DNA from 4 places in the Klebsiella quasivariicola genome. Region 1 is predicted to be linked to each of the others. Evidence: predicted binding sites of a transcription regulator. Region 1 holds the regulator's gene; each other region holds the start of a gene.
The links. Region 1 encodes CRP, which controls carbon source genes, mostly activating them, when cyclic AMP is high. Its sites were predicted from a motif close to ATGTGANNNNNNTCACAT; they were not measured.

Region 1 (4,177 bases):
TCAATATTATGCCGCGCGCGCTGTTTAACGGCTAAGGCGACGCCACTACATCGTTTAACCAGGGAGTTGTTATGTCTGCCAAACATCCGGTGATCGCCGTCACGGGCTCCAGCGGCGCGGGCACTACCACCACCAGCCTTGCCTTTCGCAAAATCTTCGCGCAGCTAAACCTGCACGCCGCGGAGGTGGAAGGCGACAGCTTTCATCGCTACACCCGCCCGGAAATGGACATGGCGATCCGCAAGGCGCGGGATCAGGGCAAACATATCAGCTACTTTGGCCCCGAGGCGAACGACTTCGGCCTGCTGGAGCAGACCTTTGTCGACTATGGCCGCCACGGAAAAGGCCAGTCGCGGAAATACCTGCACACCTATGACGAAGCCGTACCGTGGAATCAGGTGCCGGGGACCTTCACTCCCTGGCAGCCGCTGCCAGAGCCGACGGATGTGCTGTTCTATGAGGGGCTGCACGGCGGGGTTGTCACACCGCAACATGATGTGGCCAGCCAGGTCGACCTGCTGGTCGGCGTGGTGCCTATCGTTAACCTCGAGTGGATCCAAAAGCTAATTCGCGACACCAGCGAGCGCGGCCACTCCCGCGAGGCGGTGATGGACTCGGTCGTCCGCTCGATGGAAGACTACATCAACTTCATTACGCCGCAATTTTCCCGTACCCATATCAACTTTCAGCGCGTGCCGACGGTGGATACCTCCAACCCGTTTGCCGCCAAAGCGATCCCCTCGCTGGACGAGAGCTTTGTGGTGATCCATTTCCGCAATCTGCAGAATATCGACTTCCCGTGGCTGCTGGCGATGCTGCAGGGGTCGTTTATCTCGCACATGAACACCCTGGTGGTGCCGGGCGGTAAAATGGGGCTGGCGATGGAGCTTATCATGACGCCGCTGGTCGAGCGCCTGATGGAAGGTCGTAAGATCGGCTAACCGAAAAAACCCCGGTCAGGCCGGGGTTGAGATTTGATACAACAGCAGGCAAAGACTATGCCTCGATCACTTCATAGGAGTGGGTGATCTTCACCGCTTTTTCCAGCATCAGCGCCACCGAGCAGTATTTCTCTGCCGACAGATCCACTGCCCGGGAGACGGCGGCATCTTTCAGCGCCTTACCGGTCACGATAAAGTGCAGATTAATATGCGTGAACAGACGCGGCGCCTCTTCGCGGCGCTCAGAGGTCAGCTTCACTTCGCAGTTGGTCACGTCGTGGCGACCTTTTTGCAATATGGAGACCACATCGATCGCGCTGCAACCGCCCGCCGCCATTAGCACCATCTCCATCGGGCTGGGAGCCTTATCCCCGGAGTTGCCATCCATCAGAATCTGGTGTCCCGATGCGGACTCCCCGATAAAGGTTAACCCTTCTACCCATTTCACACGCGCTTGCATAAAATTTAACTCCAGTATCGCAATATTCCTGTCAGATTACGCGCACATAACAATTCTCGCAACGGAAGGCGACCTGCGTCATGCTGAAGCGAGACACCAGGAGACATGCGGCGAAAGCTATGCTAAAACAGTCTGGATGCTACAGTATTACATTGATGTACTGCATGTATGCAGAGGAGTTCACATTACGGGCTGTCGAAAAATCATCAGCCAGCTTCCCAGGTATAGGGAAACAATACGATTGCATGCCCGGACGCCGTGTAGTGTCGGCGCCCGGAGATAGCTTATAACAGAGGATAACCGCGCATGGTGCTTGGCAAACCGCAAACAGACCCTACCCTTGAATGGTTCTTGTCTCATTGCCACATTCATAAGTACCCATCAAAAAGCACGCTGATCCACCAGGGTGAGAAAGCAGAAACGCTGTACTACATCGTTAAAGGCTCCGTGGCTGTACTCATCAAGGATGAAGAAGGTAAAGAGATGATCCTCTCCTACCTCAACCAGGGCGATTTCATCGGTGAATTAGGCCTGTTTGAAGAGGGTCAGGAGCGTAGCGCCTGGGTACGGGCGAAAACCGCATGTGAAGTGGCCGAAATCTCTTATAAGAAATTCCGTCAGCTGATCCAGGTTAACCCGGACATTCTGATGCGTCTCTCTTCGCAAATGGCTCGCCGTCTGCAGGTCACGTCTGAGAAAGTGGGCAACCTCGCCTTCCTCGACGTGACGGGCCGTATCGCCCAGACGCTGCTGAACCTGGCGAAGCAACCGGATGCCATGACCCACCCGGACGGTATGCAAATTAAAATTACCCGTCAGGAAATTGGTCAGATCGTCGGCTGCTCTCGTGAAACGGTTGGCCGTATTTTGAAAATGCTGGAAGATCAGAACCTGATTTCCGCCCACGGTAAAACCATCGTCGTCTACGGCACCCGTTAAGTTGCTAAGCGGCGTATTGCTCCTGCAGTACGCCGTTTTTGTTTTTCCCTCATGTGGCGCAGGCTGATTTACCACCCGGAAGTCAACTATGCACTGCGGCAAACGCTGGTGCTGTGTCTGCCTGTGGCCATCGGTCTTCTGCTCGGCCATCTCCAGCAGGGACTGCTGTTTTCCTTAGTCCCCGCCTGCTGCAATATTGCCGGTCTTGATACCCCGCATAAGCGCTTTTTCAAACGCCTGATTATCGGCGGCTGCCTGTTTGCCGGATGCAGCCTGGTGGTACAGTTGCTGCTCGCCCAGGCGATTCCCCTGCCGCTTATCCTTAGCGGTCTGGCGCTTTTGCTTGGCGTCACTGCGGAAATCAGTTCGCTGCATGCGCGTCTGCTGCCCGCATCGCTGATCGCCGCCATCTTTACCCTGAGCCTGGCGGGCAATATGCCCATCTGGGAGCCGCTGCTAATCTACGCCTTCGGTACGCTGTGGTACGGCGTGTTTAACTGGTTCTGGTTTTGGCTGTGGCGCGAACAGCCGCTGCGGGAGTCGCTCAGCCTGCTTTACCGGGAGCTGGCCGACTATTGTGAAGCCAAATACAGTCTGTTGACCCAGCATACCGATCCGACGACCTCCCTGCCGCCGCTGCTCACCCGTCAGCAGAAGGTGGTCGATTTGATCACCCAGTGCTATCAGCAGATGCATATGTTGGCCGCCAACCAGCGTAACGACCACAAGCGCCTGCTGCGGGCGTTCCAGATGGGGCTGGATCTGCAGGAGCATATTTCGGTTAGCCTGCATCAGCCGGAAGAGGTGCAAAAGCTGGTGGAACGCAGCCATGCCGAAGCGGTGATCCGCTGGAATGCGCAAACCGTCGCCGCCCGCCTGCGGGTGCTGGCGGATGACATGCTCTATCATCGCTTCCCGCAGCGCTTTCAAATGGATAAACAGATCGAGGCTCTGGAAAAGATCGCCAGGCAACATCCGGATAACCCGGTCGGCCACTTCTGCGCCTGGCACTTCAGCCGCATCGCCCGGGTGCTGCATACCCAGCGCCCCCTGTATGCCCGGGATCTGATGGCCGACAAAGAGCGTCGTTTACCGCTGTTTCCCGCGCTAAAGAACTATCTGTCGCTGAAATCACCCGCACTGCGCAATGCCGCCCGCATCAGCGTGATGCTGAGCATCGCCAGCCTGATGGGTAACGCCCTGCATTTGCCGAAGCCCTACTGGATCCTGATGACCGTACTCTTCGTCACCCAGAACGGCTATGGCGCCACGCGGGTGCGAATTGTCCACCGGGCGGCGGGAACGCTCGCCGGCCTGATCATCGCCGGACTGACGTTGCACTTTCACGTTCCGGAGAGCTATACCCTGAGCGGGATGCTGCTGATCACCCTACTTAGCTATCTGATCATCCGCAAACATTATGGCTGGGCGATGGTAGGCTTTACGGTGACGGCGGTGTATACCCTGCAACTGCTGACGCTCAACGGGGAACAGTTTATTATCGCCCGACTGATTGACACGATTATCGGCTGCCTGATCGCCTTCGGCGGGATGGTCTGGCTGTGGCCGCAGTGGCAGAGCGGCCTGCTGAAAAAAAACGCCCACGATGCGCTGGAGGCCGACCAGCAGGCGATTCGCCTGATCCTCAGCCCCGACCCGAAAGCGCCCGCGCTGGCCTATCAACGCATGCGCGTCAACCAGGCGCATAACGCGCTCTATAACTCCCTGAATCAGGCGATGCAGGAACCCGGGTTTAATACCCACTATCTGGAAGATATGAAGCTGTGGGTAACGCACAGCCAGTTTATCGTCGAACACATCAACGCCATAACCACCC
Region 2 (4,177 bases), 650 kb from region 1:
CTTTTCAAGAAAATGTTCACTGAGTGTATCAGACTCAGCGCATTTCCCATACGTTTCAGCGTGGCGGAGCCGCTTCGCGATTGCGCAATGCCTCAGCAGAGTCGGGGGAAAATTCGTCATTTTCCGGGAGGTTATCCTCGTCTTCGAGACGATATTGCTCGTCCTGGGCCGTGGCTTGCTCGACTAAATCAGGATTAATCCCGCGCTTTACCTCCACGCCCAGGCCGCGAAAGGCCTCCGCCTGGGCCAGCAGATTACCGCGCCCGGAAGCGAGCTTTTTCATCGCCTGGCGATAGTTCTCCTGCGCCTTATCCAGGCTCTGGCCGATGGCGGACATATCATCCACAAACAGGCGCATTTTGTCGTAAAGGCGCCCCGCCCGCTCGGCAATCTTTTGCGCATTACGGCTCTGGTGCTCATAGCGCCACAGATTGGCGATAGTGCGCAGAGCCACCAGCAGCGTCGTCGGGCTGACCAGCATAATATTATTTTGCAACGCCTCGCTGATGAGCTCAGGCTGGCGATCGATGGCCAGCAGGAACGCCGGCTCAACGGGAATAAACATCAGCACATAGTCGAGAGAGCGCAGGCCAGGCAGCTGTTGATAATCCTTGCGTCCCAGCAGGCGAATATGGTTTCGCACCGAGGCAAGGTGTTCCTGCAGCGCGACTTCGCGAGTGTAGTCATCTTCGGCGTTAAAATAGCGCTCATAGGCGACCAGGGTCATTTTGGCGTCGATCACCACGTCCTTACCCTGCGGCAGGCGCACGATGACGTCCGGCTGCATCCGCGAGCGGTTGTCGGTCTCAATACTGACCTGGGTTTGGTACTCATAGCCTTCACGCAGGCCGGAGGCTTCCAGCACGCGGGTTAAGACCACTTCCCCCCAGTTGCCCTGGGTTTTGTTATCCCCCTTCAGCGCTTTGGTCAGGTTCAGCGCCTCCTGCGCCATCTGCGCGTTCAGCTGCTGCAGATTGCGGATCTCATGCGCCAGAGTATGCCTCTCCCGCGCCTCCTGGCCAAAGCTCTCCTGCACCTGACGACGGAAACCGTCGAGCTGTTCGCGTAGCGGCGTCAGCAGGCCATGCAGGCTCTGGCGATTTTGTTCATCAACGCGCCGGTTACTGTGTTCGAAAATGCGGTTAGCCAGATTTTCAAATTGCTCGCTCAGGCGCTGCTCGCTGTTGACCATCTGGCGGATCTTATCTTCCGCATGCAGCTGGGTGGATTCGAGCCGGGTGGTGACCTCACGCAGATCGGCTTCCAGCGAGGTATTGATATCCCGCAGGCTGCGCAGCTCGTTGTTCAGCAGCTCGCACTCCTCACGCCAGTGGGCCTCCTGCACCAGCTGCTGGCGGGCGGCGCTCAGCTCAATATCCAGCTCTCGCCGTTCCTCGATCAGATCGGCCCGAATTTGATCGGCACGCGCTTTGGTCGCCAGCCAGCCGACAATTAACCCGGCAGCCAGTGCGATAACCGCGCTGATAATGATTGAGAGATCCACGACGCCCCCTGCGATAACCTGATGGCACAAAATAGAATTGTGCTGTACAAACGTCCAGTTTAAAAGGAATTTCCTGCGAGGAGCAACGCAAAAAAGAAAGGCCGGAGGACCCGGCCTGACAGGGAAAGTGTTGAATTACAGCAGACGGCGCGCCGCTTCCACGACGATTTTCACCGCGTGGCTTTCAGTTTGCTTCATAGTTTCTGCGTTAGGGATCTCTTGCTGGGTACGGTTAACGATAACCCCGGCTACCATCCCGGCGCGCAGGCCCTGGCTGGCGCACATGGTCAGCAGCGTGGCGGATTCCATTTCATAGTTCATCACGCCCATTGCCTGCCACTCTTCCATTGAGCCCTTGAAGCGGCTTACCACGCGGCCGGAGAAGGTGTCGTAACGCTCCTGGCCCGGGTAGAAGGTATCAGAGGAAGCGGTCACGCCGATATGAGTGGTCGCGCCAATAGATTTCGCGGCTTCCACCAGCGCGGTGGTGCAGGCGAAGTCAGCGACGGCCGGGAACTCCATCGGTGCGAAGTGCAGGCTGGCGCCGTCCAGACGAACAGAGGCGGTAGTGACCAGCACATCGCCAACGTTAATGTGCGGTTGAATCGCGCCGGTGGTGCCGATACGCAGGAAGGTACGTACCCCCAACTGCGCCAGCTCTTCCACAGCGATAGACGTAGACGGACCGCCGATGCCGGTAGAGCAGACGATCACCGGTTTGCCGTCCAGCTCCGCGCGCCAGGAGGTAAATTCGCGGTGGGATGCCAGCTTAACCGGCTTATCCATCAGCGCGGCGATCTTTTCCACACGCTCCGGATCGCCAGGGACGATAGCCAGCGTAGCCCCTTGTAAATCGTTCTTGGTGAGGCCGAGATGAAAAACATCAGACTTGGACATAAAAAACTCCTCTGTGGGTCGAATTATCAGCAGAAGCAAAACGGTACTGTACAGAAGCCCCTGGCAACATTTTGTGATGATAGTCACCAAGACCAACAATGATTGCAGTTGTTTTTCAGTAAATAGTGATACACATCACATTAACAAGTTATATTCATCGTCACAGAACAAAAGATAGCCGCTTTCAGGCACTGTGCTTTATTACCGCCCGAACTAAAGGTAAAGGGTCTATAGTTACTGATGCGCTAATAAATAAGGGTACGGAGAATACCATGACCACCACCAAGCAACCTGGATTCGCACCTGCTGCTTCACCACACGCTTCAACCGCCGTTCATACGCCGGAAGATCATATTGTTGCCGGAGAGACTTCGATCCCCTCCCAGGGCGAAAACATGCCGGCCTACCACGCCCGCCCGAAAAACGTCGATGGCCCACTGCCGATCGTCATTGTGGTGCAGGAAATTTTCGGCGTGCATGAGCATATTCGCGATCTTTGTCGCCGCCTGGCGCAGGAAGGCTACCTGGCTATTGCGCCTGAATTGTACTTCCGTCAGGGCGATCCGAATGAGTACCACGATATCCCGACCCTGTTTAAAGAGCTGGTTACCAAGGTGCCGGACGCGCAGGTGTTGGCGGATCTCGACCATGTCGCCAGCTGGGCGGCACGCCACGGCGGCGATGCCCATCGTCTGCTGATCACCGGCTTCTGCTGGGGCGGACGCATTACCTGGCTGTATGCCGCGCATAACCCGCAGCTGAAGGCAGGCGTGGCCTGGTACGGCAAGCTGGTGGGAGAAAAATCGCTGAATTCACCGAAGCATCCGGTAGATATCGCTGTCGATCTCAACGCCCCGGTGCTTGGTCTGTACGGCGCTAAAGACGCCAGTATTCCACAGGACACCATCGAGACCATGCGTCAGGCACTGCGGGCGGCCAACGCCAAAGCGGAAATCGTGGTCTATCCCGAAGCCGATCATGCCTTTAACGCCGACTATCGCGCCAGCTATCATGAAGAGTCAGCCAAAGATGGCTGGCAGCGAATGCTCGCGTGGTTTGCTCAGTATGGCGGTAAAAAAGGGTAATCCATAAACGCCGTCATACCGACGGCGTTTTCTCCTTAACCGCCACAGCACTTTTTATATTTTTTACCGCTACCGCAGGGGCATGGTTCGTTTCGAGAAGGCGTCTTCGACGGCTTACGCTCCTCGTCAGCAAGCCATGGCATTATTGCCGCCAGCGGATACCCTGTTTCCAGCAACTGCTGAAAGACATTCATATACGGCGTGATGTGCTGGAAAAAGTGCTTATAACCGGCACACAGATAGTTGTGCCCTGGATGGCCGCTCGGCGAAACCGCAAAACGATGTTTGGGACAGCCGCCGTGGCAAACAAAGCGAAACTCGCAGCTGCGGCACTCCGCCGTTAGCGTCTCCCTTTTCGCCTGACCAAAGGCTATCGCCTGTGCGCTGTTATTGAGCGTCTTAATGTCCGAATGATGAATGTTACCCAGCTTATGCTCGGGATAAACATAGTGGTCGCAGTTGTAGAGATCGCCATTCGACTCCAGGGCAAAAGCGTGGCCGCACGTTGGCGAATGAACGCACAAAACCGGGGGCTGGCCCATCCACGCCGCCAGGGCGACCTCAAACATCTGCACAATAACGCGCTCGACATCGCGCCGGATCCAGATATCGAATATCTGATTCAGGAAATCGCCAAACTGCCATGATGGCACGGTCCAGGAAGCAAGCCTGGCGGCGCTTTCTCCCGGCA
Region 3 (4,177 bases), 1.4 Mb from region 1:
AGCGTTTCCCCTGATGGGTAAAGGTGGTGGCATCGAGGGCGAAGGTATCGAAAGGCGTGACGACCTGGCCTTTTTCCTGCCAGCGGCCGGTTAGCGGATCGCTGTCAGCACACTCGAGAACGAACATGCGATGCTGGAACATCCCCAGCGCATCCAAATCGTGAGTATGGGTGGCGGCAAAATAGATATACCACTTACCGTCTATTTCGTGCAGCTCCGGCGCCCAAATCAGCTGGCTCATCGGCCCGCTTTGCGGCGCGTGCCAGACCACCACCGGCTCAGCATCGCGCAATCCTTCAAGGGTTGCCGCGCGCCGGATCTCCAGCCGGTCATATTCCGGGACCGAGGCAATAAAGTAGTAGTGATTAAGGTGGCGCAGAATAAAGGGGTCTGCGCGCTGTTCAATAAACGGGTTTGGCCAGTTGTTCATCAGGCTTTCCTTACGTGTTCACTGGTTTTCAGTTCCTGGTATTCGTTCAGCTCGCTGTAGTTGCTGCGGCGCTTCTCTAAATCACTTTGAATCTGGCGCATCAGGGTGCGGTCAACCTTGAGCAGGCGTACCACGCCGGCGGTGATCAGATAGCCGACGCCGGGGATGACCGAGAACAGCAGCACGATACCGTTCAGCGCGGAGGCGCTTTGTGCTTTCGCGCCAGCATCGTAGCCATACCATGACAGCAGGAAACCGACCATCGCTCCGGCGACCGCCAGGCCGACCTTGAGGAAGAACAGATTGCCGGAGAAGCTGATACCGGTGATGCGCTTACCGGTTTTCCACTCGCCATAGTCGTCAACGTCGGACATCAGCGACCAGTGCAGCGGGGAAGGGATCTGATGCAGGATATTGAGCAGGAAGTAGAGCACCATAATCAACGTGGTGGCGTGCGGATTGAAGAAATAGAAGGCGCAGGAGAAGATCGCCAGCACGATGTTGGTCCAGAAGAAGACCTGTAGCTTGCACCAGCGGTCGGTGAGGACTTTCGCCAGCATGCTGCCAATCATCATCCCGACCACGCCGAGGCTGATAAACAGGGTGGCAAAATGGGTGCTTTGTCCCATTACCCAGGTAATGTAGTACATCGTGGCGGCCATGCGGATAAAGCCCGGGCAAACGTTACACAGCGTGAGCAGCAGGATGCGCACCCACTGGTCATTTTTCCACACATCTTTGAGGTCTTTCTTCAGCTCGTCATTGGTTTGTACCGCCGGGTGTATGCGTTCACGCACGGTGGCGAAGCAGAATAAAAACATGCACATACCGATAAAGGCCAGTACGGTCATCGCCATCTGATAGCCCTTCGCTTTATCGGCACCGCCAAACCAGTCGGCCATGGGCAGCAGCGTCAATGACAGTAGCAGCGTGGCGATACCCACCATGACAAAACGATAGGACTGGCAGGCCACGCGCTCTTTCGGGTCTGCGGTCATCACCGTTCCCAGCGAGCAGTAAGGGATATTAATCGCGGTATAGGTCACCGACAGCAGAAAGTAGGTGACAAACGCATAGATAACTTTGCTGTTGTAGGTCCACTCAGGGGTGGTGAACATTAGCACGCTAAACAGGGCGTAGGGGAAGGCAATCCACAGCAGCCATGGACGAAAGCGGCCATATTTACTGCGGGTGCGATCGGCAAGGGCGCCCATAATCGGGTCGGTCACCGCGTCGATAACGCGCACTGACAGCAGTAATACGCCCACCAGCGCCGGCGCCAGGCCGAAAATATCGGTATAAAAATAGTTCACAAACAGCATGATGGCGCCAAAGATAATATTGCATCCGGCATCCCCCATCCCGTAACCAATCTTCTCTTTTATAGATAATTTGTTGTCTGCCATGTGCGGTCTCTCCGTTGCAGTATGGAGAGAATTATTGGCTGCTATGGAGGGAAATACGTTGCAGTAACTCGTTGACGATATGGATAAAACAGCTATGGAGAGGAAAGTGTGAAGCAGATAACAATGCTCTGCGCCCGTTATTCACAAGCAGACGCAGAGCAAAGAGCGCTATTGATGAGATGTATTATTGTGCTTTTATGGTGGCGGCGGCTTTCTGTTTAAACAAATAGCCCACGCCCAGCACCGCGATCCAGACCGGGATCAGCCAGACGGAAATCGCCATCCCCGGGGTCATCAGCATAATCACCAGCACCGCCGCCATAAACAGCAGGCACAGCCAGTTGCCCAGCGGGTAGAAGAGCGCCGGGAAGCGCGTGACGACGCCCTGCTGCTGCTTGGCGCGACGGAATTTGATATGCGCCAGGCTAATCATCGCCCAGTTGATCACCAGAGCGGAGACCACCAGCGCCATCAGCAGACCAAAAGCGGACTCCGGCGCCATATAGTTGATCAGCACGCACAGCGCGGTGACCAGGGCAGAGACGAGAATGGTATTCACCGGCACGCCGCGTTTGTCGACACTGAGCAGCGCTTTCGGCGCGTTACCCTGTTGGGCAAGGCCGAACAGCATCCGGCTGTTGCAGTAGACGCAGCTGTTGTAAACCGACAAAGCGGCCGTCAGCACCACTACGTTGAGGGCGTTAGCCACCAGCGTATCGCCAAGTTCATGGAAGATGAGGACGAACGGGCTGGTGTCTGCGGTCACGCGGGTCCACGGCAGCAGAGAGAGCAGCACCGCCAGTGAGCCAACGTAGAAGATCAGGATACGGTAGATAACCTGGTTGGTGGCTTTCGGAATGCTTTGCTCCGGGTTATCCGCTTCCGCGGCGGTGATGCCCACCAGCTCCAGACCGCCGAAGGAGAACATGATGATCGCCATCATCATCACCAGACCGGTAAAGCCGTGCGGCAGGAAGCCACCCTGGTCCCACAGGTTACGTACCGTCGCCTGCGGGCCGCCGTTGCCGCTGAACAGCAGCCAGCCACCGAACAGAATCATTGCCACCACGGCGACTACTTTGATAATCGCGAACCAGAACTCCATTTCACCGAACACTTTCACGTTGGTCAGGTTAATGGCGTTGATAGCGATGAAGAAGACCGCCGCCGAGGCCCAGGTCGGGATTTCGGGCCACCAGAACTGGATATATTTGCCCACAGCGGTCAGTTCCGCCATGGCCACCAGGACATACAGCACCCAGTAGTTCCAGCCGGAAGCGAAGCCGGCAAAGCCGCCCCAGTATTTATATGCGAAGTGGCTAAACGAGCCGGCTACCGGCTCCTCCACCACCATTTCACCCAGCTGACGCATGATCAGAAAAGCGATAAAGCCGGCGATAGCGTAACCAAGAATGATACCCGGGCCGGCGGACTGAATGACGGACGCGCTCCCCAGAAACAGGCCGGTGCCGATAGCCCCGCCCAGCGCGATGAGCTGAATGTGGCGGTTTTTCAGGCCGCGCTTCAGCCGATCGCCGTGCTGTTGACCTTCCATATGAAACCTCGTGTGTGGTTATTTTTTGTGTACGTCATCCGTCAGGTTGCTGCTTCACTGCTGTCCCTGCAGAAAGCATAGCCAGCGAAAATTTGGGCGCTGTGGCCCGCTTTTTACCCGAGTGATGTCGCGCACATATTGTTGTGTTTGTGTATTTTGCGACTTCCGTTTCTGTATTGTTTTGTTTACGGAAGGCTAGGCGTTAATTCAGAAAAAGGCCTTTCGTCTCAGGGAGAATAGTGGTAAGCGCGTTTGAATGCACCTGCTTTATGAAGGGATGATGACGAAGTGTCTAAAAAGACATCAATAGTCACAATTTGTCATATTCACATGCATGTCCTGTGCTGTCTATTTATTCATTTTGTTTGATTTTTTATTCGTATATTGCAGAGTTGAATCGGTTCAGAAAGCGTAATTTTTCGTTTCTATTAAGTTAACGCTACCTCTTTATGAGTAAACGTAACATTTGTGCAAGGTTACATTTCTGAAATGTTATTTCTGTAAGGTTGTTAAAATGTCCGTGGTTTACTGATTTCAATCAAAACCTGTATGGACAGAAGGTGAATACTTTGTTACTTTAGCGCTACGAACTTTAAATTGGTAAGACCAATTGACTCCGGGCTAATGGCAGAGACAGGGAATATGGCCTACAGCAAAATCCGCCAACCAAAATTATCCGATGTGATAGAGCAGCAGCTGGAGTTTCTGATCCTTGAGGGGACATTGCGCCCCGGTGAAAAACTCCCGCCTGAACGCGAACTGGCTAAACAGTTCGATGTTTCCCGC
Region 4 (4,177 bases), 740 kb from region 1:
AGGTGCGCCTCACGGGAATAGTGGGCCGCTTCCTGCATTTTGGCGTCGGCGGTGGCGAAATCACCCGCTTTGGCGGCGTGCAGCGCTTCGTAGCACAGGCTGCGTGACTGACCGGCGTTGATGATGATCCCCATCACCTGTTCTTCTAATTCCATGATTATCCTCTGAATCGTTAGCGTTAAGCGGTTTGCGCCGCGTTGTCAGCCTGGCCGACGGCGTTTTCACGCTCCTGGGCCAGCAGCTGTTTTTCGTAAGCTTTGAGAAATGGCAGGTACATCACCATGGCGGTGGCCATACAGATGAGGCACAGGATCACCGGGCTAAAGCTCCAGTTCGCCGCCCATGAGGCGCCGATGGGGGCCGGCGTTGTCCACGGCGTCATCGACACTACGCGGCTGACCAGGTCCAGCTTCAGCGCAAAGTACGCCAGGGTTGCGTTGACCATCGGCACCAGCACGAACGGCAGGAAAAACAGCGGGTTCATGATGATCGGCGCGCCAAACAGAATTGGTTCGTTAATATTGAAGACCCCAGGCACGACCCCCATCCGGCCGATCGTCCGCAGATGCACGGCCTTGCTGCGCAACAGCATCAGCGCCAGCGGCAGGGTGGATCCGACGCCGCCGATCAGCAGATAGTGATCCCAGAAGCCCTGCACATAGATGTGCGGGATAGCAGTACCTGCCGCCATCGCCGCCTGATTGACCGACAGGTTGGCCATCCAGAACGGGTTCATGATCCCGGTGACGATCAGCGCGCCGTGGATCCCGGCGAACCACAGCACCTGACAGACCAGCACTGACAGCAGGATCGCCGGCAGCGTATCGGAGGCGGCGACCAGCGGTTTCACCAGCGACATGATCGCTTCCGGAATGATCATCCCCAGCTGAGCCTCGATAAACAGGTTCAGCGGATGCAGCGTCAGAATGATCGCCAGCACCGGGATCAGGATTTCAAACGAACGCGCCACCCCGGCGGGTACTTCCGGCGGCAGGCGAATGGTGATGTTATGCCGTTTGAGGAAGGCGTACAGCTCGGTGGAATAGATGGCCACCAGAATGGCGGTAAAGATCCCCTGGCCGGAGAAGTAGGCCGTAGAGATCTGGCCCTCTTTCAGCGGCGCGGCCACCAGCAGAAACGACATCAGCGACAGCATCCCGGCGGTCAGCGAGTCCAGGTGATGGTGCTTGGCGAGGCTGGCGGCGATCCCGACGGCAATGAACAGGGTCATCACCCCCATGCTGAAGTTGAACGGCAGCATCAGCGCATCGCGATGATCGAGCGAAAATTGCAGCCAGGCGCGGGCAAAGCCCCAGGTCGTATCCGGAGAAAACGGCGGAAAGATAAACACCAGCAAAAACGAGCCGACGATCATAAAGGGCAGGGCAGTGATAAAGCCGTCGCGGATCGAGGTCACGTATTTTTGCTGGCCGATCGCGCCGGCCAGCGGCGTGATCTGCCGTTCGATCACATCGATCAATTTAGCGTACAGAGAGCTCATGATCTTTCCTTAGTTTTTGTTTTCGATAAGGGAAAGGGCGAAATCGAGGACCGCGGCGCCTTTTTGCATGCCGTAGTCCATCATATTGATGGGTTCGACGCGGATACCGTATTTATCCGCCTGTTTTTGCAGATCCTGCTGCATGTATTTCACCTGCGGCCCCAGCAGCACCACCTGATAATGGCCGACCTGTTCGGCGAACTCCGCTACGCCATAGGCGTTGATCTCTACCGCCAGACCCCGCTGTTCGGCTTCCGCGATCATTTTTTTCATCAGCAGGCTGGTGGACATGCCTGCCGAACAACACAACATTATTTTTTTCATAACTACCGCTCCTGATGAGGTTGGATGTGCGGACTATAGTCAAAATGGATGCATTACGGAAAGCGCTTTCCGTTTGTGGATTTATTAATTGTGACCATGATCACCTATGGCAGGCTTTCACTTTCCGGTGTTGTGGGCGATCATCCCGGCGAGACAACCATTCGCAAAGGTAGGAGTATGAACATTCAGTTAATGAATGTGGCCGTGGACATCATCGAGCAGCGGCTGGCGCCGCTGGCGAATGTCCTGACGCGCAACAACCACATTACGGCGATGCGCGATAGCTTTGCGCTGGCAATGCCCTTTGTGATTGTTGGCAGCCTGTTGGTTCCCATTTTGTTTCCGCCCGTTTCCATCGACGGCGCCTCGCGTTTCGGCCAGGTCTATTTGCTGCTGCGGCCTATCCTGCTGCCGACCTTTCAGCTAACCATTGGCCTGGTGGCGCTGATTGTCGCCTTCGGCGCCAGCGCCAGCCTCGCCAAGCAGTACCGCCTGCCGGAACGGCTGTGCGGTTTAACCGGGTCTCTGGCGTTTTTGCTGTTTATCGGCTTTCGCGAGAGCGCGGTGAGCAACGTTTATCTCGGCGGCATGGGGATATTTACCGCCCTGATATCCAGCACCTATTCCATTGAGATAATTCGCTTTTTCTACAAAAAAGGCTGGTGTATTCGCTTGCCTGATGAAGTGCCGCTGATGACCCGCAACGGCTTTCAACTGCTGATCCCGCTGCTGGTGGTGATGCTGTCGATAAGCGTGATGAATGCCATACTGCTGCAGACCACCGGGCGCATCGTACCGGAGTTAATCAGTGAAGCGGTGCGGCCGCTGGTGCTGGCGTCCGACACGCTGATGGCGGTACTTATCTCTTTATTTATCTGTAACTTACTCTGGTTTATTGGTATCCACGGCGCGCTGATTATTACCGGGATCATGAACCCGTTCTGGATGACCTATCTGTTTGAAAATCAGCAGGCGCTGGCGGCGGGTTCGCCAACGCTGCCGCATATTTATCTGCAGGGGTTCTGGGATTTTTACCTGCTGATCGGTGGTATTGGCTCCACTTTGCCGCTGGTGCTGATGGCGATGCGCAGTCGCTCGCGGCAGCTGAAAAGCGTGGCCAAGATTGGCCTGCTGCCGTCGCTGTTTAATATCAACGAGCCGATACTGTTTGGTTTTCCGGTGATCATGAACCCGGTTTTTTTACTGCCGTTTCTCTTTGTTCCACTGATAAACGCCTGTATCGCATGGTATTTAACTCAGCTGGGTATTCTCGATCGCGCGGTGGCGATGCTGCCATGGTCGATGCCTTCCCCGCTGGGGGCGGCATGGTCGGCGAACGGCAGCTGGAAAAATCTGTGTATGAGCCTGTTCGCGATGTTTAACGCCTGGATGCTCTATCGTCCCTTCTTCAAAGTGTACGAACGTCAGCTCGCGGAAACCGAACGCTGATCCCCTTGCCGTCGGCGGCTTATCCCCCGGCGGCACCTGCTCATCTGCTCCTCCTTCCGCTCCACTGCCGGCTCCCGGCGGCATTCTTGTTATTTTATGTGATCAGTCTCACGAATATATTCGTCGCAGAGCGAATTTTGTGAACCAGATAGGCAATTATGGAAAGCGCTTTCCCTTAATGGATGTACATTTCCATTTTTGATCCGTAAATTTCCCCTCCGTTATCGGTTCGTGTTAACAAACATAACGTGGGAAAAAAATAATGATAAAGCTGAAACATTCAATACCTCTGGCTCTCCTCTCGCTGGCAGGGACCAGCAACATGGCCTGCGCCGATCCGAAGTATGATTTTGCGCTGCATGGCTATATCCGCTCCGGGATCCTGGCCAATTCCGATGGCAACCGCGCGGACTCTGTCGGCCTGATGCCGGACGGCAAATGGCGACTCGGCAACGAAGAAGACACCAAGATCGAACTGATCCCCACCGTGACGCTGACGGCGGACAGCGGCGTGGTGGCGAAAGTGCAGGCCAACCTCACTCACCAGTCGAAATGTACCTCCGACTGGAACTGTCAGGATGACGATGGCCATGACGTGCAGTTTCGTGAAGGGTTCGCCGAGCTGAGCAATCTGGATTTTGCGCCGGAGATGACTTTCTGGGCCGGTAAGCGCTACAGCAGCTCCAACACCTCCAGCCATCAGTTCGACTGGGAGTACATTCAGTACAACGGCACCGGCGGCGGCTTCGACAACATGGATCTCGGCTTCGCCCGCTTCGACGCCGGGGTCTACGCCTTTTCACCCACCGATGAAACCAAAGCCTACCCGGTGGATAAGGGAGATCAGGGCTACCCGGATGACTATTCCCTCAACCTGTGGCTGAAAAAGATCGCGGGGACAGG

Region 2: the regulator CRP is predicted to act here: its motif matches at 2,525-2,542, upstream of udp (uridine phosphorylase).
Region 3: the regulator CRP is predicted to act here: its motif matches at 1,943-1,960, upstream of B8P98_RS23160 (glycoside-pentoside-hexuronide (GPH):cation symporter).
Region 4: the regulator CRP is predicted to act here: its motif matches at 1,914-1,931, upstream of B8P98_RS05785 (PTS sugar transporter subunit IIB).

The regions. Positions count from the first base shown of each region.
Region 1 is NZ_CP022823.1:405,833-410,009, reverse strand. It holds gene B8P98_RS01950 (YheU family protein) at 1-35, shown strand, start outside; gene B8P98_RS01945 (phosphoribulokinase) at 72-941, shown strand; gene B8P98_RS01940 (OsmC family protein) at 997-1,401, opposite strand; gene crp (cAMP-activated global transcriptional regulator CRP) at 1,708-2,340, shown strand; gene B8P98_RS01925 (YccS/YhfK family putative transporter) at 2,392-4,177, shown strand, end outside.
Region 2 is NZ_CP022823.1:5,295,394-5,299,570, forward strand. It holds gene rmuC (DNA recombination protein RmuC) at 56-1,504, opposite strand; gene udp (uridine phosphorylase) at 1,640-2,401, opposite strand; gene B8P98_RS26635 (dienelactone hydrolase family protein) at 2,674-3,486, shown strand; gene B8P98_RS26640 (anaerobic sulfatase maturase) at 3,522-4,177, opposite strand, start outside.
Region 3 is NZ_CP022823.1:4,583,468-4,587,644, reverse strand. It holds gene B8P98_RS23165 (glycoside hydrolase family 43 protein) at 1-430, opposite strand, end outside; gene B8P98_RS23160 (glycoside-pentoside-hexuronide (GPH):cation symporter) at 430-1,836, opposite strand; gene aroP (aromatic amino acid transporter AroP) at 2,021-3,391, opposite strand; gene pdhR (pyruvate dehydrogenase complex transcriptional repressor PdhR) at 4,034-4,177, shown strand, end outside.
Region 4 is NZ_CP022823.1:1,147,948-1,152,124, forward strand. It holds gene B8P98_RS05775 (PTS lactose/cellobiose transporter subunit IIA) at 1-155, opposite strand, end outside; gene B8P98_RS05780 (PTS sugar transporter subunit IIC) at 179-1,501, opposite strand; gene B8P98_RS05785 (PTS sugar transporter subunit IIB) at 1,511-1,825, opposite strand; gene B8P98_RS05790 (PTS sugar transporter subunit IIC) at 2,003-3,274, shown strand; gene B8P98_RS05800 (maltoporin) at 3,537-4,177, shown strand, end outside.